Regions from separate parts of the Niveispirillum sp. genome, predicted to be linked through region 4. Evidence: predicted binding sites of a transcription regulator. Region 4 holds the regulator's gene; each other region holds the start of a gene.
The links. Region 4 encodes PhoB, which activates phosphate uptake and scavenging genes when phosphate is short. Its sites were predicted from a motif close to TNTCATAAAACTGTCA; they were not measured.
Positions count from the first base shown of each region.

Region 1: the regulator PhoB is predicted to act here: its motif matches at 5,357-5,372, upstream of ACT6Q8_RS16475 (bifunctional 2',3'-cyclic-nucleotide 2'-phosphodiesterase/3'-nucleotidase).
Region 2: the regulator PhoB is predicted to act here: its motif matches at 4,536-4,551, upstream of ACT6Q8_RS16500 (PhoX family protein).
Region 3: the regulator PhoB is predicted to act here: its motif matches at 4,192-4,207, upstream of ACT6Q8_RS15030 (diacylglycerol/lipid kinase family protein).

Region 1 is NZ_JBQVOH010000006.1:227,052-234,256, forward strand. It holds gene ACT6Q8_RS16455 (adenylate/guanylate cyclase domain-containing protein) at 1-146, shown strand, start outside; gene ACT6Q8_RS16460 (MgtC/SapB family protein) at 154-1,410, opposite strand; gene ACT6Q8_RS16465 (PilZ domain-containing protein) at 1,537-1,866, opposite strand; gene ACT6Q8_RS16470 (TonB-dependent receptor) at 2,030-5,281, opposite strand; gene ACT6Q8_RS16475 (bifunctional 2',3'-cyclic-nucleotide 2'-phosphodiesterase/3'-nucleotidase) at 5,563-7,205, shown strand, end outside.
Region 2 is NZ_JBQVOH010000006.1:238,788-245,992, forward strand. It holds gene ACT6Q8_RS16490 (hypothetical protein) at 1-617, shown strand, start outside; gene ACT6Q8_RS16495 (alkaline phosphatase D family protein) at 644-2,245, opposite strand; gene ACT6Q8_RS16500 (PhoX family protein) at 2,444-4,477, opposite strand; gene ACT6Q8_RS16505 (BMP family lipoprotein) at 4,752-5,759, shown strand; gene ACT6Q8_RS16510 (ABC transporter ATP-binding protein) at 5,796-7,205, shown strand, end outside.
Region 3 is NZ_JBQVOH010000005.1:279,523-286,727, reverse strand. It holds gene ACT6Q8_RS15050 (F0F1 ATP synthase subunit gamma) at 1-385, opposite strand, end outside; gene atpA (F0F1 ATP synthase subunit alpha) at 423-1,952, opposite strand; gene ACT6Q8_RS15040 (F0F1 ATP synthase subunit delta) at 1,952-2,512, opposite strand; gene ACT6Q8_RS15035 (hypothetical protein) at 2,899-3,228, shown strand; gene ACT6Q8_RS15030 (diacylglycerol/lipid kinase family protein) at 3,225-4,142, opposite strand; gene ACT6Q8_RS15025 (UDP-2,3-diacylglucosamine diphosphatase) at 4,352-5,137, shown strand; gene ACT6Q8_RS15020 (glycosyltransferase family 4 protein) at 5,134-6,162, shown strand; gene murA (UDP-N-acetylglucosamine 1-carboxyvinyltransferase) at 6,243-7,205, opposite strand, start outside.
Region 4 is NZ_JBQVOH010000001.1:210,097-217,301, forward strand. It holds gene pstB (phosphate ABC transporter ATP-binding protein PstB) at 1-206, shown strand, start outside; gene phoU (phosphate signaling complex protein PhoU) at 254-979, shown strand; gene phoB (phosphate regulon transcriptional regulator PhoB) at 1,021-1,728, shown strand; gene ACT6Q8_RS00995 (pyridoxal-phosphate dependent enzyme) at 1,826-3,193, opposite strand; gene ACT6Q8_RS01000 (hypothetical protein) at 3,275-3,964, opposite strand; gene ACT6Q8_RS01005 (TetR/AcrR family transcriptional regulator) at 4,005-4,619, opposite strand; gene ACT6Q8_RS01010 (PaaI family thioesterase) at 4,592-5,086, opposite strand; gene ACT6Q8_RS01015 (aspartyl/asparaginyl beta-hydroxylase domain-containing protein) at 5,152-5,802, opposite strand; gene ACT6Q8_RS01020 (dihydrofolate reductase) at 5,807-6,313, opposite strand; gene thyA (thymidylate synthase) at 6,411-7,205, shown strand, end outside.

The DNA.
Region 1 (7,205 bases), on a different contig from region 4:
CCAAGGAGGCGGGCCGCGACCTGATCCTGACCGCCGATGGCTGGCAGCGCTGCCGCCCCGTCCTGGGCGTAACCCCCCTCCCCCTCGGTCCCGTCATCCTGCGCGGACGGGAAGCACCGCTGGAGATTTTGGGGGTGGAAGGGTAACCATCCCTCACACCATCCAGAATGAAACCGCCCCCGCCGTGACGGCGGCCAGGCTGGGGATGCCAACGGACAGGCCCAGGCTGCGGCCACCCACACTGCCGGCCATGACCGATTTGGTGATGGTATTGACGCCCACGGCCAGAAGGATGCAGGCGGCGGCCAGGGACAGGCTTTCCGGCTTGGTGCCCAGGCGCGCCATGGCGACGGTGATGGCATCGACATCGGCGATGCCGGCAGCAGCAGCGGCGACTAGCAGGCCCGCATCGCCCACGAAACGCTGGATCAGTTCGGCCGCCACCAGAACCAGGGCGATGAAGCCCGCCAGTTTCAAGGCGGTACCCAGTTCCAGCGGGTTGGACAAAGCCGGGGTCGTATCCTCCGGCCCCGTGCCGTCGCGGCGCAGCAGGATCAGGGCGGAAAGGCCCATCACGGCCAGCGCCGCCCCGGCGGGCGCCACCAGCGGCAGCATCAGCGCCCGGTTCAGGATCAGGGCAACCAGCAGCACACGCAGCACGCTGACCATGCCGGACAGCAGAATGCCGGCAGCCAGCAGGGGCGACGCCGCCGGCTGCGCCTTGGCCACGCGCGACAGGGTCAGCGTGGTGGCGGTGGAGGAGGCAAGGCCGCCGGCCAATGCTGCTACCAGCACGCCACGCTTTTCCCCGAACAGCTTCACCGCCACATAGCCACCGAAGGAAATGGCGGCGATCAGGATAGCCAGGAGCCAGATCTCCGCGGGGTTCAGCACGCCCCAGGGATCGACGGGACCATTGGGCAGGACGGGCAGGGCCAGAAAACTCATCACTGCCAGGATCAGGACGGCACGGATTTCCACCCATTGCAGTCGCCGCAGCCATTCATGCAGCGGATCACGCAGGGCCAGCAGCAGGGTCGCGGCCACACCTGCCGCCACAGCGACGCGGATTTCCCCCAGCATGGCATAGGCACCCAGCAGGAAGACCAGCAGGCCGGAGACGACACCGGTAACTGAATTCTTGCCCTCTTCCCGCGATTCCAGCCAGTGGAAGGCCGTGAAAGCGCCCGCAAAGCCCAGAAAGGAGAGGCCCAAGAACAGGAGATTGTCCAGCCCATGGGCCAGCGCGCCGGCCACACCGCCCAGCAGGCCCGACAGCGCAAAAGTGCGCAGGCCCGCCGCGCGCTGCCCATCGGCCAGATCGCGCGACCGCCAGCCCCGTTCCAGCCCGACCAGCAGGCCGATGGCCAGCGCCGTGCCCAGACGCATCAGGATTTCAAGATCGTGCAAGGCTCAAGCTCCCCATTTCCGGGGCACAGCATGCGACGGGCGGCAGGGAAAGGGCAAGCAGGCGGAGGGGTTAGAGTTTGTCGTGTGATTCACGCTTCAAATGTACCCATTTGAAGCGATCACACTCTACGCCCGCGCCAGCGAGTGGTTGAACAGTTCCAGCAGCAGCGGGAAGGCCGACAGCCGGTCCACCAGCATGACGCCCAGTGCCCCCCCATCCTCATGATCGACATGGCGGATGGTGACGGGCAGACGGGCCCAGCTATGCCCGTCGGGGCGCAGGATCGTGACATCCACACGCTGTCCCACGATGAAACCACCGGCCTGTTCCGGACGGACGCGCAGGCCCCCGAACGACCAGTCAAGCAGACGGGACGGGCGGCCGGCAACCATCAGGAAGATGGGTTCTGTCGGGTTACGCGGATGTATCCGGCGTTCGGCCGGGGTGTCGGACATGGCAATCATGAACACAATTTTACCAAAATACCTGTCAATCCGATACTGCCCAGAGGAAATAGAAAGATCATTACCGGCCCCGGCGGCTGCAAGGCTGCCATAACGAAAAAAGGCGGCCCGAAGGCCGCCTTTCCCCAACTCATTGATCCTGCTTGAAGAAGGATCAGAACTCGTACTTCACACCCAGCTGGATCTTCCAGACCGAGGCGCGGTTGCTGACCTGTTCGGTAACGTCGCGGCCAGCAGCGGTAAACACATACTTGCCATCGGTCCCGATCGTCGCGGTCGGGCCGGCAACGGACTGGAAGAAGGGCACGCTCTGCTGACGACCCCAGTTCTTGTTCAGCAGGTTGGTCAGGTTGAGGATGTCCATCGTCACGATGGCCTTGTGGCCTTCGATCGGCGCCGGGATTTCCTGAGCCAGCTTGGCATCGACGGAGTAGGTCCAGGAGCTTTCGAACGCGCCACGCGGCAGGATGCTGCCACGGTACTTGTCCAGGCCATTGCGGGAGATATAGGCATCCATCGCATCAGCCTTGACCGTGCTGGCCGTCCAGTTGACCAGCGGGTCGCTGGCGCCGGTCGGGACATACATGGCTTCACGCGAACGGTTGGCGCGGCAGGCCGGGTCACCGAACGGATTGGCCGTGCTGGAGCAGGTGAAGCTGAAGGTGTACGGCTTGCCCGACGAGGCCTGACCGAACAGCGACAGCGACGACTTGTACCCATCGAAATATTCGATGCTGTAGCTGGTGTTCGCCGTGATGCGGTGCTTCGTCTCATAAGAAGACGTGCCCAGCAGATCCGTGTTGGGATCGGTGGTCACGAACTGCTCATAGTTGGAGCTGGCAACAGAGCTGGTGCCCTGGCTGGCATCCTTGCTGTCCTGGAAGGCGTAACCGGCACCGAAGTCGATATCGCCATAATCCGTCGTCCAGTTCTTCGAACCGTAGATCGTCAGGATCAGGCTTTCACCCTTGTCGGTGTTGGTCAGCAGCAGGTCGGAACCATTGCCACGCGTGTCGCCGGCCTGGATGTTCTGCGTGTAGATCGGGCGACCATCGGGGGCCGTACCGGTCTTGGTCAGACGCAGGTCCTTGTAGAAGTTGGCGTCCTTCACGCGGGTATAGATCGCCTCGGCAGTGAACAGCCAGTCGTCACCCAGAACCGGGATGTCCAGCTTCTGGTCAACAGCCATGCTGAGCTTCCAGGAGGAGGGCATCTTGTAGTTCGGGTCCAGCGCATTCACGAAGCCTTCGCCGACCGAGGTCAGACGGCCGTTGGCGGCGGTGGGCACCTGGCCCGTCACGCCGTTCAGCAGCAGGGCGTTGTTGGCCGGCACGGTACCGGTGGCCGGACGGGTAATATCCAGCGAACGCTGGGTCACGCCGTCATTGCTGTAGCCGTTGGACAGCCACACGGCGGCACCGACACCGGAGAACAGGCCGGCGCCACCGCGGACAACCGTGCTTTCCGTGGCTTCATAGGTGAAGCCAACGCGCGGCAGCCACAGGTCCTTGCCGTCGATCGTAGCGGCATTGGTGATGCCGTAGCGCGACAGGAAGTTGGCATTGGCCAGCGGGGCGTCGTTGGTCTTGTACAGCTCGTAACGCAGACCGCCCTGCAGCTGGAAGCCGGGGCTCACGTCCCACGTATCTTGCAGGTAGAAGGAGTGCTGCGTGTAGGCCCACTTGGCCGCCGCGTCTTCGGGGTTGCCCGAAACGGCATTGGCATACCGGAAGCGCTGCGCCTGACGGTTCTGGAAGGCCTCGATCGAGGCGAATTCCCAGTAGCCAAGGCTGCGCTGCAGGAACAGGTTGTAGTAGTCGATCTTGTCGTATTCGTAGCCGCCGGTGATCTTGTGATCGCCCAGCAGGTACGTGCCCTTGAACTTACCGCTGTCGGTCTTCGTACGCAGCACATTGCTGTGCGACGAGATATCCGGGCCGAACACGACCTGACCGAAGCCGTTATTGTTGACGGCCAGACCGGTCGGATTGGTGCTGACGCGCATTTCGCCGAAGCCGAAGCCGTTCAGCGGCAGACGCAGGCTGTCCACTTCCTTGCGGGCCAGCTTGACTTCGGTGGAGAAGTCAGACGTCCAGTCAGAGAACAGCTGGAGCGAGTAGCTGTCCATGATCTGGGTGTAGTTGTACATGTTCGACTGCAACGACAGCGTGCGCGGGGTCGCGCTGGTGCTGGACGAAGCGTCGCGGATGTTATTGCCCTCGTTGCGCTGGTAGGCGAACGACGCGCGGTGGCTGTCGTTGATGTTCCAGTCCAGCTTGGTGAGGATCTTCTCGTCTTCTTCCGGCAGGGAGCCGTCGGCCAGACCCAGCGTGTCATAACCATAGACGCTCTGCGCGATCTGACGGATACGCTCAACCTGGGCCGTGGTGATGCCGGCGACGGGATTGCCGAGGCCGCTATCGGAGGTGCCGAACACCACCGGAGCCTGGCTCTTGAACTTCTCGTAGTTCACGTAGAAGAACAGCTTGTCCTCGACCAGCGCGCCACCCAGCGAACCGCCCCAGGTCTTTTCCTTGTAGGGGCTGATCAGGTTGGTGCGGCCACCCGAACGGTCACCCGACAGGCTCTCATCGCCATAATAATAATAGAAGGAGCCATGCGGGGTGTTGCCGCCCGACTTGGTCACGATGTTGATCGTGCCGCCCTGGAAGCCGGAATATTCGACGTCATAGGGAGCCGTCAGCACGGACAGGCCTTCGATGGCGTCGATCGACAGCGGCGAGCGCTGGGTCGGGTAGCCACCGGCGTTCAGACCGAAATCGTCGTTCTGCTTCACACCGTCGATGGTCAGGCTGTTGAAGCGGTTGGACGAGCCAGCGATCTGAATGGCGCTGGAGTTCGTGACGTCGATGAAGACCTTCGGATCGTTGCGGACAATGTCCTTCAGGTCGCGGCTGATCGACGGTGCATTGGTGATCTGCTGCTGGCCGAAATTGGTGCCGATGCCGACCGTGGTCGGGGCAGCGCGCTCACCGGTCACCACGATCTCTTCCATCTTGGCGCCCAGCGCCAGATCCAGGGCGAACGGCTCGCCGAGCGAGATGAAGATGCCTTCCAGCACCTGCGGCTCAGCGCCGGCGGCGGTGATGGTCACGGTGTAGGGGCCGCCGACGCGCAGACCGCCGGCCTGGAAACGGCCCTGGTCATTGACGTTGGTGACCGAACGCGTACCGGACGGCGTATGGACGATGGTGACTTCTGCGCCAGCAGCCGGGGCGCCGGCGGCGGTCACGATCTGACCCGTCATGGACGAGGTCGTCTGCTGCGCGATGGCCGGGACGGCCCAGGAAGAAGCGATGGCCAGCGCCAGGGCGCCAGTGCCGATATTCAAAGCGGACAGGTGACGGCGCAGGATCGACGCCGCCTTCTTATTCTCGATGGTCATACGAAAGCCCCCAATAAGCCGGACCGGATCGCGCGGACAACACCAGATGCCCGTGACGCTTAGGTAACGAATAAATTACAGTTCCATGACAAGCACCTCTGCAGCTATGCCTGCAGGGGCTTGAACGGCTATATCTCAACCAGCGTATCATTACCGCCACAGTTTTGCGGCGCAGCATGCCGGTTCGGAGGGGCGAGACCCGCGTCTCCTGCATTTCTTAACCGTGATTGCTGCGACGCACCTGCTGCCGGGCGGCAACAGAACCCGATGGAGCGCCTTCCGTGATTCGTAATCTCCCCTCCCGTGCCCTGATGGCGGGCGCCCTGTTCCTGTCGATGGCGGGTGCCGCCACAGCACAGGAGAAGATCGACTTGCAGGTACTGGCCACCACCGACCTGCATATGTATTTGGAGGATTACGATTATTATGCCGACAAGCCGGATGCCGGTGTCGGCCTGATCCGGGTCACGCCGCTGATCCGCGCCGCACGCGCCGCCAATCCCAACACGCTGCTGCTGGACAATGGCGATCTGATCCAGGGCACGCCCATGGGCGACTGGGTCGTGCGCGAGCGCGGGGTGGGCAAGGACAAGCCCACCCATCCCGCCATGGCCACCATGAACCTGCTGGGCTATGACGCCGCCGTCCTGGGCAATCATGAATTCAATTTCGGCCTGGACGTGCTGCACAATGTTTATGCGGGGGCGAAGTTCCCCGTGCTGGCCGGCAATGTCTTCAAGGTCGATGGCGACAAGGACCCGGCCAACGATCCCACCCTCTACCCCGCCTATGTCATCCAGGAACGCACCCTGGTCGATGACAAGGGCGCCAAGCAGAAGGTGAAGGTTGGCATCCTGGGCCTGCTGACCCCCCAGATCATGACGTGGGACAAGGACAAGCTGGAAGGCCGCGTCACCACCCGCGACATTATCGACATGGCCAATGTCTATGTCCCGCGCATGAAGAAGGAAGGGGCCGATGTCATCATCGTTCTGTCCCATTCGGGACTGTCCTTCTTCCCGCGTGAAGGGGGCGAGGAGAATATCTCCAACGCCCTGACCGAGGTGCCGGGCGTCGATGCCGTCATCACGGGCCACAGCCACCGCGTCTTCCCTGGCAAGGATTATGAGGGCCTGCCCAAGGCCGACCTTGCCAAGGGCACCGTCAATGGCAAGCCGCTGGTGATGTCCGGTTCCTATGGCAGCCATCTGGGCATGATCCAGTTGAAGCTGGAAAAGAAGGGCAAGGGCTGGCAGGTGGTGGAGGGTACGGCCATGGCCAAGCCCATCCAGGAACGCCAGGACGGCCGCATGGTGGTGGCCGAACCCGACGCCGAGGTCGGCACCCTGCTGGCCCCCAGCCATCAAGGCACGCTGGATTATGTCCGCCGCCCTGTAGGCAAGGTGACGGCGCGCATCCATTCCTATTTCTCCTTCCTGGGCGACAGCGCCGGCGTGGAGCTGGTGGCCGAGGCGCAGCGAGCCTATGTGGCGCGTGCCCTGGCCGGGACGGAGCTGGCCTCCCTGCCCATCCTGTCGGCGGCGGCACCGTTCAAGTCGGGCGGGCGGCCGGGTCCCGCCTTCTATACCGACATTGCCGCCGGCAGCGTGGCCATCCGCAATGTCGCCGACCTTTATGTCTATCCCAACCAGCTGGCCGTCGTGAAACTGACGGGGGCGCAGGTGCGTGACTGGCTGGAAATGTCGACCCGCGCCCTGTCGGTCATTGATCCCAACAAGAAGGAGCCGCAGTCGCTGGTGAATGTGCGGGTGCCGGCCTATTCCTTCGATATTATCGATGGCGTGACCTATACAATCGACCTGACGCAGCCCGAACGGTTCGACCGCGACGGCAAGCCGGCCAATGACAAGGCGCACCGCATCAAGGACCTGATGTTCCAGGGCAAGCCCATCGACGACAAACA
Region 2 (7,205 bases), on a different contig from region 4:
GCACCGTAGTCCGCCGCGTTCTAACCGCCCTGCTGCTTCTGCTGCCGCATCCGTCATGGTCCTGCGAGATGGTGGAGGATGAAAGCCAAGCATCCGTCTACGAACTGGTGGCCCGCGCGGACCTGATACTGCTGGCCCGTGCCACCGGGTCCTGGCCGCTACGGCCCGATCTGACGAAGACCTTCACAGGGCCACCCGAGGTCGGGTTCAAGCCGATTGAAGTGGTAAAGGGTACGACCGGCGTCACTGTGCCCGTGGTGGGGCGCCTGGACGATGCGCTGCTGACACTGAGCCCGGTCTGCCCCCTACCGGTCTATACACGTAATGCCCCTTACCTGCTGTTCCTGCGCCGACAGGGCGACCAGTTCACGACCATCCTGGACAGCCGCGGCGATGGCACGCGGCCATTTCAGCTATCCGTCGGGAACGACACACCCCTGTCCTTGATCCGGCTGTTCGTGCAGGTGCAGCGACAGAACACGCAGGAACAGCAACGTCAGATGCTGGAAGCCCTGGCGGTGCAACGTCTGCGCCCCGACGCCAGCGCCGGGGAAAAGCTGGAGGCGCGCCATATCATGGACTATCTGCGCTCCCTCTCCACCCCACCGCGTAACTGATGCCATCGGCAGGGGTGGCCTGAACCTCACCCCTTCTGCACCCCCGGCTTACCCGGATCGACCGCGAATTTGGCGCGGCTGGACAGCTTGCCGCCGTGCGTGGTGACCTGATCCAGAACCTTCAGGTCCATGGTCAGGTGCTTGGGCGTGACCTCGCAGATGCCATAGCCGCGCTGGTCGTTGATCAGCTTGATATGCGGGTTCTCGGCCAACATGCCCTTGGCGGCGGGCCGCTGGTCGCCGCCATCGCCACCAGACGAGATGGAGGTGACCACAAACTCGCTGGCCACGACGGCGCTGTTCGGGTCCTTGTCGTCGAAGATCACGTTGCCGACGATGTTCTGATGCTCGTCACCGGTCAGGACGACGGTGTTGCGGATATTGTTGCCCTGGATATGCTTCAACAGGCGGGCGCGGGCCACGCGGTACGGGTCCCAGGTGTCCAGGTTGCGGATATTGGCCTCGCCCGGCTCCCGGTCGCACGGCATCAGCATCACCTGCTGTGCCAGCAGGTTGAACCGCGCCTTGCCTTGGGCCAGCCCGTCGAACAGCCACTTTTCCTGCGCCTCGCCCAGTACCGTCAGGTTGGGATTGTCCACATCCGGGCAGGCCGGGCGGAACCCATCGCGACACGGTTGGTCGCTGCGATACTGGCGGGTGTCCAGCACATGCATGTCGACCAGATCGCCGAACGCGAACTTGCGGAACAGCTGCATGCGCGCGCCGTCGGGCAGGGAGGAGCGCCGGAACGGCAGATGCTCATAATAGGCCTGGGCGGCCGCCGCGCGGCGCAGGCGGAAGATATCGGGCGGGGTATTGTCCCAGTTGAAGTCCGACGCCCAGTTATCCACGATCTCATGATCGTCCCAGACGGCGATCCAGGGGGCGGCGGCATGGGCATTCTGCAGGTCGGTATCCAGCTTGTACTTGGCATAGCGCCGGCGATATTCGTCCAGCGACACCGGGTCGGGCAGGTCGGCGCGGCGCGGGCTGGGCACCGTATCTTCCAGATGCCGGCTGAAATAGAAGGGCCGCGACTGCCCCTCATAGATGTAGTCGCCATAATGATAGACGAAATCCACCTCTTCGCGGGCCAGATGGTCAAAGGCCGTGAACAGGCCCTGATCGTAATTCTGACAGCCTGCGACGGCGAAGCGCAGCTTGGACAGCGGCGCGCCGGCAGCGGGTGCCGTCACGGCCCGGCCCTGCATCGACCGATGGTCGCCACAGCGGAACCGGTACCAGTAGGGACGACCCGGCAGCAGCCCGGAAACCTCCACATGTACCGCATGGCCCAGTTCGGGATGGGCGAGGCCCGTGCCCTTGGTCACCACCTTGCGGAACAGCCGGTCCTCCGCCACCTCCCAATCCACAGGGATGATGTCGCTGGACATGCCGTAACCGGGTTCAAGCGGCCGGGGTGCCAGCCGCGTCCAGATCACGAACCCATCGGGCCAGGGCTCACCCGACGCCACACCCAGCTGGAACGGGTAATCGATGAAATTGACCGCACCAAAGGCCAGACGCGGCGCCACCGGAATGGCCAGCGCCGCCACCGCCAGCGAACCGGCCCCGCGCAGCAGTTGGCGGCGGGACAGGGCGAGCGTGGACGGCAGCACGGATTTCATCAAGGACAACCCACCAATAACGCCCCGCCCAGGCCGCCTCCCTGGCGGGCCGTTCGCAAGACGTGAATGCGAAGAAGAACGAACCGGCATGCCGGTTTAGTCACCTTTGCTTGTGACAGAGGTCAGGGCGGATTGGCAAGTGTCCGATACGTTGCAACGAGATGACGGGACCGTGAGGGCGCTACGCCCAGCGAAACCTCACACCCCGATCACCCCGCCACCCTTCTTGGTGATCACCACCACCGATGGCCGCGCCGGCATATTGTCCTTGAAGTCCGGCCAGCGGGTGCCCGGATCGGCGAAGGTGCCCTGGCGGTTGCCGGATTTGGTCACCTTGTCCACCGCGTCCGATCCCGGATGCTGGATCGATACGAACAGCGTCTGGTCATCGGGCGTGAAGCTGGGACCCGTCAGTTCGGCCCCCACCGGCACGCGGAAGAACAGGCGGGCGGTACCGCGCAGGGGACCTTGCGTCTCCATGGCCCAGATGCCATCCGACGATCCGGAGGTCCATTGCCACTTGGCTCCCTGGTCGGTACCCACCCACAGCCGTCCCATGCTGTCGAAGGCACAATTATCGGGACAGGAGAACCAGCCATTTTCCGTGGTGGCCTTGTTGAAACTGGCCCCCGTCTTCGGGTCGGCGGGATTGCCGGCCTTGACCAGGATTTCCCACTTGAACTTCTGTGCCGCATGGTCGCCGCCGGGCGGCACCATTTCCACAATATGGCCCCAGCTATTGGCCGGGCGCGGGTTGGCGGCATTGGGGCGGATCTGGGCCGGGTGGACGGGATCGTCGGGCAACCGGTCGTCATTATTGGTCAGCATGACATAGACCAAGCCGGTCTTGGGATTGACCTCCACATCTTCCGGCCGGTCCATGCGGGTGGCTCCCACCAGGGTGGCGGCGATGCGGGCCGCGATGACTACATCACCCTGATCCTTGAAGCCATTGGCCGGGGTCAGCGGCCCCTGCCCCTGCACCAGCGGCAGCCAGGTGACGGTGCCATCGGCATCGAACCGCGCCACCGACAGGGTGCCCTCGTCCAGCAGCTTCATATTGGCCTTGCGGTCCGCCGGGTCATACTTGCCCTTGGACACGAACCGGTACACGTGCTCAAACCGCTGATCGTCGCCCATATAGACAACGGCCCGGCCATCCTTGTTCAGGGTGACGCCCGCGCCTTCATGCTTGAACCTTCCCAGCGCCGTCAGCTTGCGCGGCGTGCTGGTCGGGTCATAGGGGTCGATCTCCACGATCCAGCCATAGCGATTCGCGGCAAACGGTTCCTTGTTGATATGGAACCGGTCATGGAACCGGCCCCACTGATACCAGGGGGACGGCACCGTCATGCGGTCGTAATTGCGCTGTTCGGGATGGGTCTGGTCGATGGTGCCCATGAAATAGCCATCGATATTCTCCTCCCCCGACAGCACCGTGCCCCAGGGGGTGACGCCGCCCGCGCAATTATTCAGCATGCCGATGACGGTCCGGCCCTCGGGATCATCCTTGGTCTTCATGCGGGCATGGCCGGCGGCCGGGCCCGTGAACGCCATCTTGGTGTTGAGCGCATTGAGGCGGCGGTTGAACTTGCCGCCCTTCACATAGGCCCATTTGCCATCCTTGCCTCGGCGGACCTCGACGATGCTGCCCGAATGGGCCGCCATCTCGATATCCACCATCTCCTTGGTCACGGACTCGGGCGGGTATTTGTCCTGCCCCTCCGGCGCCAGGCCGGGGAACATCATCTCGGCCTGGGTATATTCATGGTTCACCCATAACAGCCCATGATCGGCGCTGTTGCTGCCCTGCGGCAGGGGATAGAAGGCGGTGAAGTCACAATTATAGCCGAACTGCTTCAACTGACTGTCGGCGGTCTGCTTGTACGGGTCGAAATCCGGGCTGTCGGCGAACAGCGGATCGCCCCAGCGGATCAGGACATCCGCATCATATCCCGGCGCCACATGATGATTACCGTCGATGCCGCGCGTCAGTTCCTCAAAATTGAACCCGAATCCGGCCTGGGCCTTTGCCTCACCGGCCATCAGGGCCACGGGCACGGCAGGCGCAAAGGCCGCGATGGCGCTGGTGCCCAGCATCCCGCGCAGGATGTCGCGCCGCCCCAGCCGGGCCTGCACCACCTCGCCAAAGGTCGGCTCACTGTCCGGCGACGCACCCTTGTCCTGGATGGCTTCAAACTCTTCATGGGTCAGGAAACGGTTCTCGGACATGGGACGCACAGGCTCCAGCGGGAAAAGGGGCTTTGTCAGCCTACATACGCCTATGAGGCTACAGTTATTTGACAGGCCTGTGCCTCACAGGCAGGGCGGCGATGTGACACAGGCGACAGATTCCGCATCGCCAAACGGAAAGGCCGGCTTTGTCACCTTGCCGTGCGCCTGCGAACTGGCTAGCTTCACAGGCTGGTAAGATTGCTGGGACCCTTTCCCGGTGGCGCCCGCATCGGGAAGGCCGCCAGGGGTTCCCCTGTTCGGAACGGAGCCGATGAAGTTTACCCGTCGTGCCGCCTGTGCGGCCCTTGCCCTTTTCATGTCCACCGCCGCCACGGTTGCGCCCGCCTTCGGGTTCGAACCGGCCATCGTCTTCGACATGGGCGGGCGGTTCGACAAGTCGTTCAATGAAGGGGCCAATAACGGCGCCGAACGGTTCAAGAAGGATACGGGCACCAATTTCCGCTGGTTCGAGGTCACGAACGAGGCACAGCGCGAGCAGTTCCTGCGCCGTCTGGCCAGCCGTAACGCTGACATCATCGTCTCGGTCGGTTTCTCCATGGCCCCGTCGGTGGAAAAGGTGGCGAAGGAGTTTCCGAATGTCCGCTTCACCCTGATCGACGGCAATGTGAACCTGCCCAATGTGCAGTCCATTGAATTCGCCGAACATGAAGGCTCCTATCTGGTCGGCGTTCTGGCCGCCATGGCGTCCAAGACGGGGACGGTGGGCTTTGTCGGCGGCATGGATATCCCGCTGATCCGCCGCTTTGCCTGCGGCTATGAACAGGGCGTGAAGGCCACCAACCCCAAGGCCAATGTGCTGGCCAACATGGCCGGCTCCACACCCGCCGCCTGGGCCGATCCCACGCGCGGTTCCGAACTGGCCAAGAGCCAGTTTGACCGGGGTGCGGACGTGATCTTCGCCGCCGCCGGCCAGACGGGCATGGGCGTCCTGCAGGCAGCGTCTGATGCCGGCAAGCTGTCCATCGGTGTCGACAGCAACCAGAACCACCTGTTCCCCGGCAAGGTGCTGACCTCCATGGTCAAGCGTGTGGACGTGGCCGCCTATGAGGCGTTCAAGACCGCACAGGACGGCACCTGGAAGGCGGGTCACCGCCGTCTGGGCCTGAAGGAGGATGGAGTGGGCTGGGCCTTCGACGACAATAACAAGGCGCTGATCACGCCCGCCATGAAGGCGGCTGTGGACAAGGCCACCGCCGACATCAAGTCCGGCGCCCGCATCGTCGCCAATTATGACGACGCAAAGGGCTGCAAGTACTGATCGTCCCCTGACTGACTTAGCGCCTGAGCAGGACCCATGTCGGCCGCCCCCCCTTCCGTTTCCTCCGCCTGGGCGGTCGAACTTGTCGGCATCGACAAGCGATTCGGCCCCGTCCATGCCAACCGCGACGTAACGCTGCGTTTCGCCCCTGCCAGCATCCATGGGCTGGTGGGGGAAAATGGCGCCGGCAAGTCGACCTTGATGAGCATCCTCTACGGCTTCTATGAGGCTGACGGGGGTGAGATCCTGGTGCGCGGCAAACAGGTGAATATCCGCACGCCGCAGGACGCGATCCGCCTGGGCATCGGCATGGTGCATCAGCATTTCATGCTGGTGGAGACCTTCACCGTCTTGGAAAACCTGCTGCTGGGGCATGAGGGCGGGCCGGTACTGGGCCCCGCCATGGCGCGGGCACGGGCCGAGGTGCAGGCCCTGGAACAGCAATTCGGGCTGGAGGTGCCGCTGGACGCGCTGGTCTCCGACCTGCCCGTCGGCGTGCAGCAGCGCGTGGAGATCCTGAAGGCGCTCTATCGCGGGGCAGAGGTGCTGATCCTGGACGAACCCACCGCGGTTCTGTCCCCGCCGGAGGTGGAGCAGCTGTTCCGTATCCTGGAACGGCTGCGCCAGCAGGGGCGCACCGTCCTGCTGATCACGCATAAGCTGAAGGAAATCATGGCCATCACCGACCGCGTGTCGGTGCTGCGCCGGGGTCAGGTGGTGGCGGAATTCATCACCAAGGAAACCGACCGACAGGCCCTGGCCGACGCCATGGTGGGGCGCAAGACCTCGCTTGCCGTGGACAAGGCCCCGGCCACTCCCGGCCCTGTCCTGCTGTCGGCGCAGAATGTGAACGTCATTGATGCGCGCGGCGTTACAACCCTGAAGGATGCCTGCCTGAGCGTGCGGGCCGGTGAGATTGTCGGCATCGCCGGTGTCGCCGGCAATGGCCAGTCGGAATTGCTGGAGGTCTTGTCTGGCATGTGCCGTTTCGATAGCGGAACGGTCACGCTGAAGGGCGATGAAATCGGCCCGGCCACGAAATATGATGCCGCCGATGCGCGGCGCCGGGGCCTGGCCCATGTGCCCGAAGACCGGCTGAAACTGGCCGTGATCAAGGAATTCCCCGCCCATGAAAGTGCCATCCTGGGCTATCACCAGGATAAGGGCCTGTCCAAGGGCTGGCGGCTAGACTGGAAGCGGGTGGTCGCCAAGACCGTTTCGTTAATGGAACAGTTCGACGTGCGCCCCGGCAACCCCAATCTGCGCACTTCGCTGTTCTCCGGCGGCAATCAGCAGAAGCTGGTGATGGCCCGCGAAATGGACCGGGAACCGGACATCCTGCTGGTGGGACAGCCGACGCGCGGTGTCGATATCGGCGCCATCGCCTTCATCCACCGCCAGCTCGTGTCGCTGAGGGATCGGGGCAAGGCCATCCTGCTGGTCTCG
Region 3 (7,205 bases), on a different contig from region 4:
GCAGGTCGCGGCCCTTGCGGCCCACGGTCAGCAGCTTAACGGTCTTGCCTTCGGCCTGCAGGCGCAGGATGGCGCGACGCGTCTCGCGAACAACGGAGCTGTTGAAACCACCGCACAGACCACGGTCACCGGTCATCACCACCAGCAGGTGGGTCTGATCGCTGCCCGTCCCGGTCATCAGGCGGGGGCCACCCGGACCACCAGCCACGTTGGCCGCAAGCGAAGCCAGCATCCGGCCCATGCGTTCAGCATATGGCCGGCCGGCCTCGGCCTGCTCCTGGGCGCGGCGCAGCTTGCTGGCCGCGACCATCTTCATGGCCGACGTGATCTTCTGCGTCGACTTGACGCTGGCGATCCGGTTTCGGATGTCCTTCAAGCTCGGCATGACACGCTCTCAATGAGGCCCCTTGCGGGAGCTTGGATCAGGCGAAAACCTTGGTGAAGCCTTCGAGGAAAGCCTTCAGCTTCTCTTCGGTTTCCTTGGAGATCGCCTTCTCGGTACGGATCGCGGCCAGGATGTCGGCGCCCTTGGCCCGGATTTCGTCCAGGAAGCGGGCTTCGAACCGGTTCACGTCGTTGGTTGCGACCTTGTCCAGGTAGCCCTTCACACCGGCGAAGATCGACACGACCTGCTCTTCCACGGGCATCGGCTTGAACTGGGGCTGCTTCAGCAGCTCCGTCAGGCGCGCACCGCGGCTCAGCAGACGCTGGGTCGTGGCGTCCAGATCGGAAGCGAACTGCGCGAAGGCAGCCATTTCACGATACTGGGCCAGTTCCAGCTTGATGGTGCCGGCAACCTGCTTCATCGCCTTGATCTGTGCAGCGGAACCCACGCGGGACACCGACAGACCGACGTTAATGGCAGGACGGATGCCGCGATAGAACAGGCCCGTTTCCAGGAAGATCTGTCCGTCGGTGATCGAGATCACGTTCGTGGGGATGTAGGCGGACACGTCACCGGCCTGGGTCTCGATGACCGGCAGGGCCGTCAGCGAACCATTGCCATTGGCGTCGTTCAGCTTGGCGGCGCGTTCCAGCAGGCGGCTGTGCAGATAGAACACGTCGCCGGGATAAGCTTCGCGGCCCGGCGGACGGCGCAGCAGCAGCGACATCTGACGGTAAGCAACGGCCTGCTTGGACAGATCGTCATAAACGATCAGGGCATGCATGCCATTGTCACGGAAGAACTCGCCCATGGCCGCACCCGTGTAGGGGGCCAGGAACTGCAGCGGCGCCGGCTCGGAAGCGGTGGCGGCCACGACGATGGAATATTCCATCGCGCCGTTCTCTTCGAGCGTCTTCACAATCTGGGCCACGGTGGAGCGCTTCTGGCCCACGGCGACGTAGATGCAATAGAGCTTCTTGGACTCGTCGTCGCCCTTGTTGATACCCTTCTGGTTGATGAAGGTATCCAGAGCAATGGCGGTCTTGCCGGTCTGACGGTCACCGATGATCAGCTCGCGCTGGCCACGGCCGACGGGCACCAGGGCGTCAATCGCCTTCAGGCCGGTCTGCATCGGCTCGTGCACCGACTTACGCGGAATGATGCCCGGGGCCTTCACTTCCACGCGCTGACGGGTCACGTCGGTCAGCGGGCCCTTGCCATCGATCGGGTTGCCCAGACCGTCCACAACGCGACCCAGCAGGCCACGGCCCACCGGCACCTCAACGATGGCGCCGGTACGCTTGACGACGTCGCCTTCCTTGATGGTACGGTCGGAACCGAAAATCACCACGCCGACATTGTCGGTTTCGAGGTTCAGGGCCATGCCCTTAACCCCGCCGGGGAATTCAACCATCTCGCCGGCCTGGACCTTGTCCAGACCATGGATACGGGCCACGCCGTCACCGATGGACAGAACCTGGCCCACTTCGGCGACATCGGCTTCGTTGCCGAAGTTCGCGATCTGCTGCTTCAGGATCGCGGAAATCTCAGCGGCGCGGATTTCCATTATCCAACCCCTTTCATGGCGAGTTTCAGCTTATTGAGCTTGGTGCGCACGGAGCTATCCACCATGCGGGAACCGATTTTAACGATCATGCCGCCGATCAGCGAGGGATCGACCTTCACATCCAACTTCACGTTGGAGCCTTCGCTCTTGTTCAGAGCGGCGGCGAGGTCGCTCCACTGCGCATCCGTCAGCGGACGAGCAACGGTGACGCGCGCCGTGCTTTCGCCACGGCGGCGGGCCAGTTCGGCCAGATACCCGTCGATCATGCCCGGAAGGGCGAAGAGGCGGCGATTGCGCGCCACCAGCCCCACGAACTTCCGCACGAGTTCCCCGATGCCAGCCGCAGCCAGGACGGCTTCCATAGCGCGTTCCTGTTCGTTGCGGGCGAGCAGCGGGCTGCCGATCAAGCGGCGGAGGTCCGCGCTTTCAGCGAGCAGAGCCTTGATGGACGTCAGATCCTGGGCCGTCTGGTCCAGGGCCTGCTGCCCATCCGCGAGATCGAACAGAGCGCTCGCATAGCGCGAGGCGAGTTCGGAGACGCCAGTCCCTTCGGTTGCCACTGGTAACCTCGGTTAAAGTCCGTGGACCTGAATAATTTCAGGACGTTAGCAATGATCGGCCATCCCGGAGGAGAACCCACCGGTGTCGAGCGAGCGAGCATGTAACACAGCCATAGCCCCTACGCAACAGCGCGCCTGTGGATTGGGGGTATGCGGTTTTGCACCGCTTCCCTTGGATTTGGCCAGCAACCGCGCCGCTTTACGACCTTCGTCGCATCATTACGCTGTGCAGTTGCGAAATGGCTTTTTCCCAGCAGGCAGCCAACCTGACCTTCCGCATGCCCTATGCTTTTGGACTGCCAGGGATTAAGGCCGCATTAAGGGTGCGGGAGCAGGCTGGCCCCAGGTGCGGAGATACCCGTGCCACCAAAGTCCGAGGCTATGCCATGTGCGTCATTCTGCCCTTTGCCCGCCAGCGTTTCACCCCCATGGACATGGTCGCCTGGAAATCCATCCTGGCCGACCGGCGCCGCCGTGGCCTGTGGCAGCGCATGGAAAGGTCCAGCACCCGTGAGCGCGACTGGATTCTCGTCTGGCTGCCGGGCCTGAAGGACCCCAGCCTGCGGCTGGAGCGCGATGTCCAGGGCACCTACCGCCTGTCCTTCCATGATGGCCAGGGCTGGTTCCAGTTCCGTCAGGGGCCGGAAATTATCGACTGTCTGGCCCATGTGGAGCCGACGGACCGCCTGCACCCGGCTGCGCGCAGGGCGGATTAAACACCCCCGCCCACCACGCGCAGACGACCACTCCATATAGTTATGTCGACGGGCAGGCGGGCGATGGTGTCGCCATCGCCCTGCACCGGTTCGGCCACCGGCCCCTCAATCCGGGCGGCGATGGCCGGCAGGATCAGGACGCCCGACCGTCCGGGCAGCAGACCCAGGGTCATCGCGCCGGCATAGATCAGCGCCGCAAGCCGCCCCGGCCTTGTGAACAGCACCGCATGCAGCACCGGCTGCTCCAGCCGCACTTCCGGGGCCAGCACGAAGGTTCCGGCATAAAAATGACCCTTGCACAGGATACAGCTGACCGCCCTGTGCCGGCTGATCCCGCCATCAGGCGCCGTTAGCGTCACCTCATAATCCAGCGCCGGCCCCGCCAGGATTTCCCGCAGACCGCCCAGCGCATAGGCGCCCTTGCCGATCCGCCGCTTCAAGGCCGGGTCAATCCCCGCCACCACGCGGGCATCCATCCCCACCCCGGCCATCATGGTGAACAGCCGGCCATTGGCCATGCCGGCATGAACCATCCGGGCAGGCCCCAGGGCCAGTTGCCGCCCGATTCGCACCGCCGATCCCGTCAGGCCCAGTTCGTGGGCCAGGACATTGGCCGTGCCCAACGGCACCACACCCAGCGGCGGCAGGTCGGACAGGCCAGAGGCGGCCATGCCGTTCACCACTTCATTAATGGTGCCGTCCCCACCGGCAGCCACAATGACATCAGCCGTATCTGACCGGGCCAGATCGCGGGCGATGGCGGTGGCGTGGCCCGCCGCATCGGTTGTGTGCAGCGACACCACCGCCCCGGCATCGGTGGCGGCGGCCATCACCTGCTCCACCAGCCCTGGCCGGCGGCGGCCCGCAACGGGATTGAAGATGATCGCCACCCGGCGATCCAGCCCATGTGACATTTCCAGTACATCTCCATGAAGGGACGATGAAGTGGCAATGTAATATTGATGACAGTCTGGAGAAGTTTTCGCGGATGTGGCACTAATACTCATTAGAGACACTGACAGTACACCAGATGAAGCGGTATAGAACGGCGCGATCCGCTATGGCTAGTCTTTAATTCATGGCGGACGATTGGTGGTTGGGTTGACCGGCGGTGGGGGAACATATGCTGGGCGACGGGGACGTGCTGCGCTATCGCGCCATCTGGCTGTCGGACATCCATTTGGGGACACGTGGATGTCAGGCCGACATGCTGTTGGATTTCCTGAAAAATACCGAATCCGATGTGCTGTATCTGGTCGGCGATATCGTCGATGGCTGGCGGCTGAAGAAAAGCTGGTACTGGCCACAGTCGCATAATGATGTGGTGCAGAAAATCCTGCGCCGCGCACGCAAGGGCGCCCAGGTCTTCATGATTCCCGGCAATCATGACGAGGCGTTCCGCGACTATATCGGCCTGCAATTCGGTGGCGTGACCATCCTGGAGGACACGATCCACACGGCGGTGGACGGCAAACGCTATCTGGTCATCCATGGCGACCAGTTCGATGCCGTGGTCCGCTACGCCAAGTGGTTGGCCTTCGTGGGCGACACGGCCTACACGTTCCTGCTCTGGCTCAACACCCTGTTGAACAAGGCGCGGCGCAGGCTGGGTTTTCCCTATTGGTCGCTATCCGCCTACTTGAAGCACAAGACCAAGAAGGCCGTTGAATTCATCGGCGATTATGAGACCGCCCTGACCGACGAGGCACGCCGGCGGCAGGTGGACGGGGTCATCTGTGGCCATATCCACCATGCCGAGATGCGGGACATGGATGGCGTGCTTTACGTGAACGATGGGGATTGGGTCGAATCATGCACCGCACTGGTGGAACATCCCGATGGACGGCTGGAGATCCTGCGCTGGGCGGATATTGTCGCCGCCCGGCAGGCGGTGAAGGTAGCGGCGTGAAGCTGCTGATCGTCACGGATGCCTGGCATCCGCAGGTCAATGGCGTCGTGCGCACCCTGACGACGACGCGGGCCGAACTGGAACGGCTGGGACATAAGGTGGAGGTGATCGCCCCCGACCGGTTCCGTACCATCCCCATGCCGACATACCCGGAAATCCGCCTAGCCCTGGCGCCCGGCCGGCGCGTGCGGCAGATGATCGAGGAGGCGCAGCCCGACGCCATCCATATCGCCACCGAAGGCCCACTGGGATTCGCGGCCCGGCGGTACTGCCTGAAACACAAGCTGCCCTTCACCACGGCCTATCACACGCGGTTCCCGGAATATGTGCGCGACCGCGCGCCGGTACCGCTGTCCCTGTCCTACGCCTTCGTGCGGCGGTTCCATGCGCCGGCCCATTCGGTGATGGTGGCGACAGCCAGTATCGAGGCCGATCTGGAAAGGCGCGGCTTCACCAATATCCGCCGCTGGTCGCGCGGGGTGGACACCGACCTGTTCCACCCTGGCCCCAAGGACCTGTTCGCCCATCTGCCACGCCCCGTCTTCATCTCCGTGGGCCGGGTAGCGGTGGAGAAGAATATTGAGGCGTTCCTGAGCCTGGACCTGCCGGGATCGAAGGTCGTGGTGGGCGATGGGCCACAATTGGCCGAGTTGAAGGCCAGATATCCGGACGTCACCTTCGTGGGCGCCAAGCATGGCGAGGATCTGGCCCGGCATTACGCCGCCGCCGATGTCTTCGTCTTCCCATCCCGCACCGACACGTTCGGGCTGGTGTTGCTGGAGGCGCTGGCGTCGGGCCTGCCGGTTGCGGCCTTCCCCGTGCCGGGGCCGCTGGATGTCATCAGCGACAGCCCGGCGGGGGTGTTGAGCGAGGATTTGCGCGGGGCGTGTTTACAGGCGGTGGGCATCGACCCCACGGTCTGCCGCGACCATGCGCTGGGCTTTTCCTGGCAATCCTGCGCTCAGCAGTTTCTGGCGAACCTGCGGCCCTTCACGGCAGAGGGGCTGGCGGATCAGGCGGCTTGAGGGGCGGGGCGTTGTGCCCTCACCCTCCCGTCGGTTGGCGCCGACGGGAGGGTGAGGGAGCAACAGCGCCAAACGCCCCCTCAATCCTCTTCCTTCACCCGCTCCATATCGGCACCACAGGCGGCCAGCTTGGCTTCCACCCGCTCATACCCGCGATCCAGGTGGTAGATGCGGTTGACGGTGGTTTCCCCCTGCGCCGCCAAACCGGCCAGCACCAGCGACACCGAGGCACGCAGGTCGGTCGCCATAACCGGCGCCCCCGTGAGCTTCGGCACGCCACGCACCAGGGCGGACGAGCCATGGACAGTGATGTTGGCGCCCATGCGGGTCAGTTCCGGCACATGCATGAAGCGATTCTCGAAGATCGTCTCCGTGATCATCGAGGCGCCCTTGGCCACGCACATGAGGGCCATCATCTGGGCCTGCAGGTCGGTGGGGAATCCTGGGAACGGCTCCGTCATCACATCAACGCCGACCAGATCACCATTGGCGGCAACCAGCAGGCCGTTGGCGGTCTCCGTCACCTTCACATTGGCGCCGGCCAGGGTCTTCACCACCGCCTTAAGGTCGTCCATGCGGGCGCCGACCAGCTCCAGTTCCCCGCCCGTGATGGCGGCAGCCATGGCGAAGGTGCCGGCCTCGATCCGGTCGGGCAGAACGGCATAGGTGGCGCCATGCAGCCGGTCCTTGCCCTTGATCACCAGACGGTCGGATCCGATCCCTTCGATCTCCGCACCCATGGCGATCAGGCAGCGGGCCAGATCACCGATCTCCGGCTCCCTCGCCGCATTCATCAGGATGGTTTCACCCTTGGCCAGCGTGGCGGCCATCATCAGGTTTTCGGTGGCCCCCACCGACACCTGCGGGAACACGAATTCCGCACCGACCAACCCGCCTTCCGGCGCCTTGGCCAGGATATAGCCGCCTTCGATATCGATCTGCGCACCCATGGCCTGGAGGCCCTTGATATGCAGATCGACGGGGCGGGTGCCGATGGCGCAGCCGCCGGGCAGCGACACCTTGGCCTGACCGAACCGGGCCAG
Region 4 (7,205 bases):
CGCATATCGAAGAGCTGATCGACGAACTGCGCGAGAGCTTCACCATCGCCATCGTCACCCACAACATGCAGCAGGCCGCCCGCGTGTCGCAGCGCACGGCCTTCTTCCACCTGGGCGATCTGGTGGAGGTCGGTGACACGGAAGAGATTTTCACCAACCCGCGCGACGAGCGCACCCAGGGGTACATCACCGGCCGTTACGGTTGATACCTGTCCCCCAACCAACGCTCTTTACGCTTTGAGGGTTTACGTCCATGTCGCCGACCGAACATACCGTCAAGTCCTTTGAGGCGGAATTGCAGCGCCTGTCCAACCTGATCGCCCAGATGGGCGGCGTGGTGGAGGCGCAGGTGGAAGCGGCCGTGCAGGCCGTGGGCCGCCGCGATGTCGAAGGCGCCACCAAGGTCATGCAGGGCGATGCCCGCCTGGATGAGTTTGAACGCCAGATCGAACATGATGCCATCCGCATGCTGGCGCTGCGCGCACCGGTCGGCGTGGATTTGCGTGAGGTGCTGGCGGCGCTGAAAATCTCCGCCGATCTGGAGCGCACGGGCGACTATGCCGCCAATATCGCCAAGCGCTCCATCGCGCTGGCCCAGCTTCCCGTGATGCGCCCGGCCGGGACCATCCCGCGCATGGGCCGTCTGGTGCAGGAAATGCTGAAGGATGTGCTGGACGCCTATATCGACCGCGATGTCGACAAGGCCGTGGCCGCCTGGCACCGAGATGAAGAGCTGGATGACCTCTATACCAGCCTGTTCCGTGAGGTCCTGACCTATATGATGGAAGACCCGCGCAACATCACCCCCTGCACGCATCTGCTGTTCATTGCCAAGAACCTGGAACGCGCCGGCGACCATGCGACGAACATCGCGGAGACCGTGCATTTCCTGGTCCGGGGCCAGCCGCTGACGGCGGAACGGCCCAAGGGCGACAAGTCCAGCTTCACCATCATTGAACCGGTCGAGGGCGAGGGCTGAGTTAGCCCCGCCCCGCCACCATCTAGCGCCAAGGGACCCCGATGAACGCCGCCTTGAAGCCGCTGATCCTGGTTGTTGAAGACGAGGCCGACCTCGTCACGCTGCTGTCCTACAACCTGGAACGCGAAGGGTTCCGGGTCATCACCGCCGGTGACGGGGAAGAAGCCCTGTTGCTGGCCGATGAGCGCAGCCCGCATCTGATCCTGCTGGACTGGATGCTGCCGCTGATGAGCGGGCTGGAGGTCTGCCGCCAGTTGCGCCGCAATCCCAAGACCCGTGAGACGCCCGTCATCATGCTGACGGCACGTGGGGAGGAGGCCGACAAGGTCCGCGGCCTGAATAGCGGGGCGGATGATTACCTGTCCAAGCCGTTCAGCCCCACCGAACTGGTCGCCCGCATCCGCGCCGTCCTGCGCCGTGCCTCGCCGGGTCTGGCGGAAGAACTGCTGCGCTTCTCCGACATCTCCATGGATCTGGCGGCGCACCGCGTGCGGCGCGGGGGCCGGGATATCCATCTGGGGCCGAAGGAATTCGCCCTGCTGCGCCATTTCATGCAGCATCCGGGGCGGGTTTTTTCGCGTGAACAGTTGCTGGACATCGTCTGGGGCCACGACGTCTATGTCGAGCTGCGCACCGTGGACGTGCATATCCGCCGGCTGCGCAAGGCGCTGAACGAGACGGAAGAACAGGATGTGATCCGCACCGTTCGGTCGGCGGGTTATGCGCTGGATAACAAGACGACGATGTGAGTTTTGATGGGCGTCGCATGCGGGCATTCGCCCTTATGCGACCTACGGTTCAGACGTAGGTCGCATAAGCGCAAGCGCATGCGACGTGTGGCAACCCCTATCCCAACTGCCGGCGCAGATGGTTCAGCACGTCGGTGCGGGTCAACAGGCCCAGGAACACCGGGCCGTCCATGATGATGGCCACCATGTTGCGGTTGAACAGGGCGCGCAGGTCGGCCATGGTCGCGGTCACGGGCAGGGTTTCCAGACGGTTGACCATGGCCGTATAGACCTTGTCGCGGAACCGCGCCGGGTCCTTTTCGACATGCAGCAGCAGGTCGCTTTCATCCAGGATGCCGATCACCCGTTCGCCTTCCATCACGGGAAGCTGTGACACGTCGGAAATCCGCATCCGCTTGTACGCGGTCAGCAGCGTATCCTCCGGCCCCACCGTCACCACCTGGCCCTTGTCGAAGCGGCGGGTCATCAGGTCGCGCAGGTCATTGTGCCGTTCGCGCGGGGTGAAGCCGTGATCTTCCATCCAGGCATCGTTGAACATCTTTGACAGGTACTTGTTGCCCGTGTCGCAGACAAACGTGATGACCTTCTTGGGCGTCGTCTGCGCCCGGCAATATTTCAGCGCCGCCGCGAACAGCGTGCCCGATGAGGACCCGGCCAGGATGCCCTCCAGCCGCAGCAGGTCGCGCGCGGCGTTCAGGCTTTCGGTATCGCTGACATAGTAGGCGGCCTTGGCGTACTGAAGGTCGCAGATGGGGGGCACGAAATCCTCGCCCACGCCTTCGACCACCCAGGAACCGGGTTCGTCATGCGTGCCCTTGTTCACCAGATCGGCGATGATGGACCCCACCGGGTCGGCGATGACCATGGCGGTCTTTGGGCTGGCCTTGGCGAAGAAGGTGCCCAGGCCCGTGAAGGTGCCGCCAGAGCCGATGCCGGCCACCACCGCGTCGATGTCGCCGCCCATCTGGTCCAGCATCTCCGGACCCGTCCATTCCTCATGCGCGCGGGGATTGGCGGGGTTGGCGAACTGGTTCACATAGAAGCTGCCGGGGATTTCATTCGACAGGCGTTCGGCAATGTCCTGGTAATAGGCGGGGTGGCCCTTGCCCACATCCGACCTTGTGATGTGGATCTGTGCACCCAGGGCGCGCAGATTGTTGATCTTTTCGGTGGCCATCTTGTCCGGGATGACCAGGATCAGGCGGTAACCCTTGGCCGCACAGACCAGGGCCAGACCCAGGCCGGTATTGCCTGCCGTCGCCTCGATGACCGTGCCGCCGGGGGCCAGCTTGCCCTCTGCCTCCGCCGCCTCGATCATCTTGAGCGCGATACGGTCCTTGATGGAGCCGCCGGGATTCTGGTTCTCCAGCTTCAGATACAGCTCGCACGGGCCGGTATCGAAACGGGTGATACGGACGATCGGGGTGTTGCCGATCATGGACAGGATGGCGGGTGCGCCGGACATGTTTCCCCCCTGGGGCAAATGGTTTTGCCCTAAGGGAACCGCATCCTCAAACCACCCGCAAGGGGGTGTGAAATAACGAAATCAAGCTGCGGCGCGGGTGCGATCCGCGCACGATTCCGGCGGAATTGGCCGCCCATCCGCATTGATCAAACCCGCCTGGAAAAGCGCTTCGACATTATCGGTCAGATTCTCAGCGCAGGCTGGCCGTTCCCAGCCCTCCAGCCAGTTCTGTTCCAGGAAGGCCAGGATGGCGGGCTGACCCAGTTCCACCTCCCACAGGATGCCCAGGAGCGAGGCCAGCGCCTCTTCCCGTATCTGGTCATCCTGGCCCACGGCCAGCGCGCGGTTGGCCTCGTCCACGCGACCGGACTCAGGGCCCGCACCCAGGCCGAAATCGATCAGGCCCCGGCGTTCGGGCGGGGCCACCAGCCAGTGCGCCACCTCATGGATCAGGACATAGGCCTCTGACCGGGTGCGGATGGCGTGACCGTCATAGGAAAAGGCGGCCTGCGGCTCCTCATCGATCACGCCGATGCCAAAGCGGCGGGCCAGATCCACACCCGCCGCCCGGTGGGAAGGCGTGTCCACACCCAGCGCGATCAGATCGCGCGTGGCCGCAATGCGGGCCAGCACCTTGGCCGTCCGGCTTTCGGGGGCCAAGTGGCGGGCAACGGCGGCCAGGGCGTCCGGGAGGATGTGTTCGGGGATGGTGGTCAATTGCATGGCGTGCAGAAGATAGCCGCCCGTGCCCTGGCGTGAAGTGCCAAACAAGCGCGGCGGGATATCGCGCGGCGCAGAGGTGGCGGGCGAATCATGGTGTTAGCAAACCAAGGATATAGGCCTTGGCCGATGCGGCATCCCGTGCCCGCAGCGCCCCGCGCTGCCACAGGTCGCACAGGCCATGCACCTCTCCCCAGGCGCGCATGACGCGGTCGCGGATCGCGATGGAGAAGCCGGCCGGATCGTCCACCCGGCGGAAGGCCTTGCCCGCAAGGCGCGTGACCTTGGCGACCGACGGGGCCAGGGCCGGATGGGTCAGATAATCCTGTCCCGGAATGCCATACATCAGGGCGTAGAGGGCGGGCCGGTCCAGGGCGAAATCCACATAGGCGCGATAGAGCGGGCCGGGGCAGGGCTGTCCCCCCTCGCCATCGAACCCGGCCTGGATCACGGCGGCCAGCCCATCGAACCCCTGTGCCGCCAGGGCCAGGGTCAGTTCATGCTTGTCCGCGAAATGGCGATAAAGCGCGCGGTGATTGACACCGACCGCCGCCGCGACCGCGCGGAAGGACAGGGCCTCCGGGCCGCCTGCCTCCACCATGGCCAGGGCCGCCGATAGGGATGCGGCGCGCAGGTCGCCATGGTGAAAGCTGTCGCGGCGGGGGGCCAAGTCGGTGGTCAGGACCGCTTGGGGCTGACGTACCATTCCACCACCATCTTCGACACGGGGCTGCCGGCGCCGTCCAGGATCTCCACCTCCACGGGGAAGCGCACCTTGCCCGAGGATTCCAGTTCCGCCCGCAGATCGGCACCCGACCGGCCCGTGCGGGCCACGGCGCGCAGGTCGCCCTTGGCCACGGCCAGATACTGGATCGTGGCCTGGGCCGCCACGGGGCGGATGCCCGCCAGGACAGGCGCCATGGCCCCGGCCATCGCCCCGCCGCTGGCCGTCTCCGCCAGCGTGAAGATGACGCCGGCATGGGGCGTGCCGATATGGTTCTTCACCTCCGCCCGGTCGGTCACCCGGGCCTCGGCGGTGCCGTCGCCAATGCTGACCAGATCAATGCCGCAATGGCGCACGAAGGGCAGGGAACCCACCATCTGCTGGCGGATCATGTCATAGACCATCTTGGGCCTCACCTTGAACAACAGGGGAAGGATGATTTTCAGCATGGCTTGAAGTCTCCGATGGAGACATTGAGTGAAAGCGAACGATCGGTCAAGAATTTTGTCCGGTGTCAGCCCGCCTTGGCGCGAGCTGCGGCGAGGAGGTTGATTGCCTGCTGGGTCAGCGCCATACGCTGTTCAGCGTGGGCATAGAGGTCGGCGGGAAACAGGGCCTGGATGGCGGGCGTCACGTGGCTGTCGATGGCGATGACGATCCGTTCCTGGTCCGTCTGGTTCTCCACCTGATGCGGCAGGGCGAAATCGCCTGTCCACAGGGTGCCGGGCGGATAGGCCACCTTCTCATGCCCGATCCAGGTGAAGGCATCCGCCGGCACCCGCACCGGCAGCAGCAGACGGCAGATGTTCAGATGCAGGGCCTGATGGTCAAAATGCCATTTCAGGTCCACACCCGGCGGCTGCCGCGTGATGTGCAGACCGAACGGATCAATACCGGCATCGCGCAGCAGGTCGGTCAGCAGGGGGATATGGGCCAGCGGCGGCTGTGGCACCGGCATCCCCTTCGGGTCCGTGTACAGCAAGGTGATGGCCGTCCAATCGCCGCTGGGGTTGCCGAAACGGTTGCGCTGCTCATCCGGCACGCTGTCGATGGCCGCCTGAACCTGCTGCTCCAGCATGCCGGGATCGACCCTTATGCTGGACGCTGCCGACAGCATCAGGCCAGACCCGACTGTCATTTCCTGCCAGGGAAGCAGCGCCGCCATCGCCTTACCGCCGATGGAACAGCATGACGCGGAAGGCGGGTTCTTCCGGCCCCTTGGCCATCTGCATGCCCAGTTCCTCGCCCAGGAAGGCGGTGCGGTCGAATTCCGGGAAATGGGTGTCGCCCACGGGGCTGGCCGCAATCTCGGTCAGGAATACGCGGTCGGCCAGGGGCAGGGCGGCGGCGTAGATCTGTGCCCCACCGATCACCATCACCTCGTTCCCGCCGGCCTCTTCCGCCAGGCGCTTGCCCGTGGCGATGGCGGTTTCCAGGTCATGGACGACAATCGCGCCCTCTGCCACGAAATCGCGGTTGCCGGTGATCACGATATGCGGGCGACCGGGCAGCGGCTTGGACCCGAAGCTTTCCCAGGTCTTGCGGCCCATGATCATGGGCTTGCCCATGGTCACCTGCTTGAAGAAGCGCAGATCATTGGGCAGCTTCCAGGGCATGCGGCCTTCATGACCGATAACCCCGTTGCGGGCGACGGCGGCGATCACGGAAAGGAACAAGGCGAAGTCTCCAGACGGTCGATGGGTGACAATAGCCGCCCGCCGGGCTAATGAACAACCACTTGCAGCATGACTGGCAAAGCAGGGCCGACAAGCGATGCGCCATCCCGAACAGCAATATCTGGACCTGATGGAAGACATCCTGGCTCGTGGCGACGCCCGCGTGGACCGGACGGGTGTGGGCACCAAATCCCTGTTCGGGGCCATGATGCGGTTCGACCTGTCGGATGGGACGGTCCCCATCCTGACCACCAAGCGCGTCTATTGGAAACTGGCGGTCAAGGAGATGCTGTGGTTCCTGACCGGCGGCACCAATATCCAGCCGCTGCTGAAGGAAAAGGTCACCATCTGGACCGACTGGCCGCTCGCCACCTATCGCCGGGAAACGGGGGAGGCGATCAGCCAGAAGGATTTTGAGCAGAGGATTGTCGAGGATGACGCCTTCGCCACCCGTTGGGGCGAGTTGGGGCCGGTCTATGGCAAGCAATGGCGCCGCTGGCTGGGTCCCGATGGGCGCGAACATGACCAGATCGCGGCCCTGATCAAGGGCCTGCGCGAAACACCCGCCAGCCGTCGCCTGCTGTTCCATGCCTGGAATGTGCCGGACCTGGGCGGCATGGCCCTGCCGCCCTGCCACATGGTCTATCAGTACCATGTCACCAGTGATGGCCGTCTGAATGGCCTGATGTATCAGCGCAGCTGCGACGTGCTGCTGGGTCTGCCCTTCAACCTGACCGGCGCCGTGGCCTTGCAGGCCATGCTGGCGCAGCAGGCGGGGCTGCGCCTGGGGGAGTTTGTGTGGATGGGTGGGGATGTGCATCTCTACCTCAACCACCTGGACGCCGCCCGCGAACAACTGTCCCGCACCCCGCGCCCCCTGCCGCGCCTGACC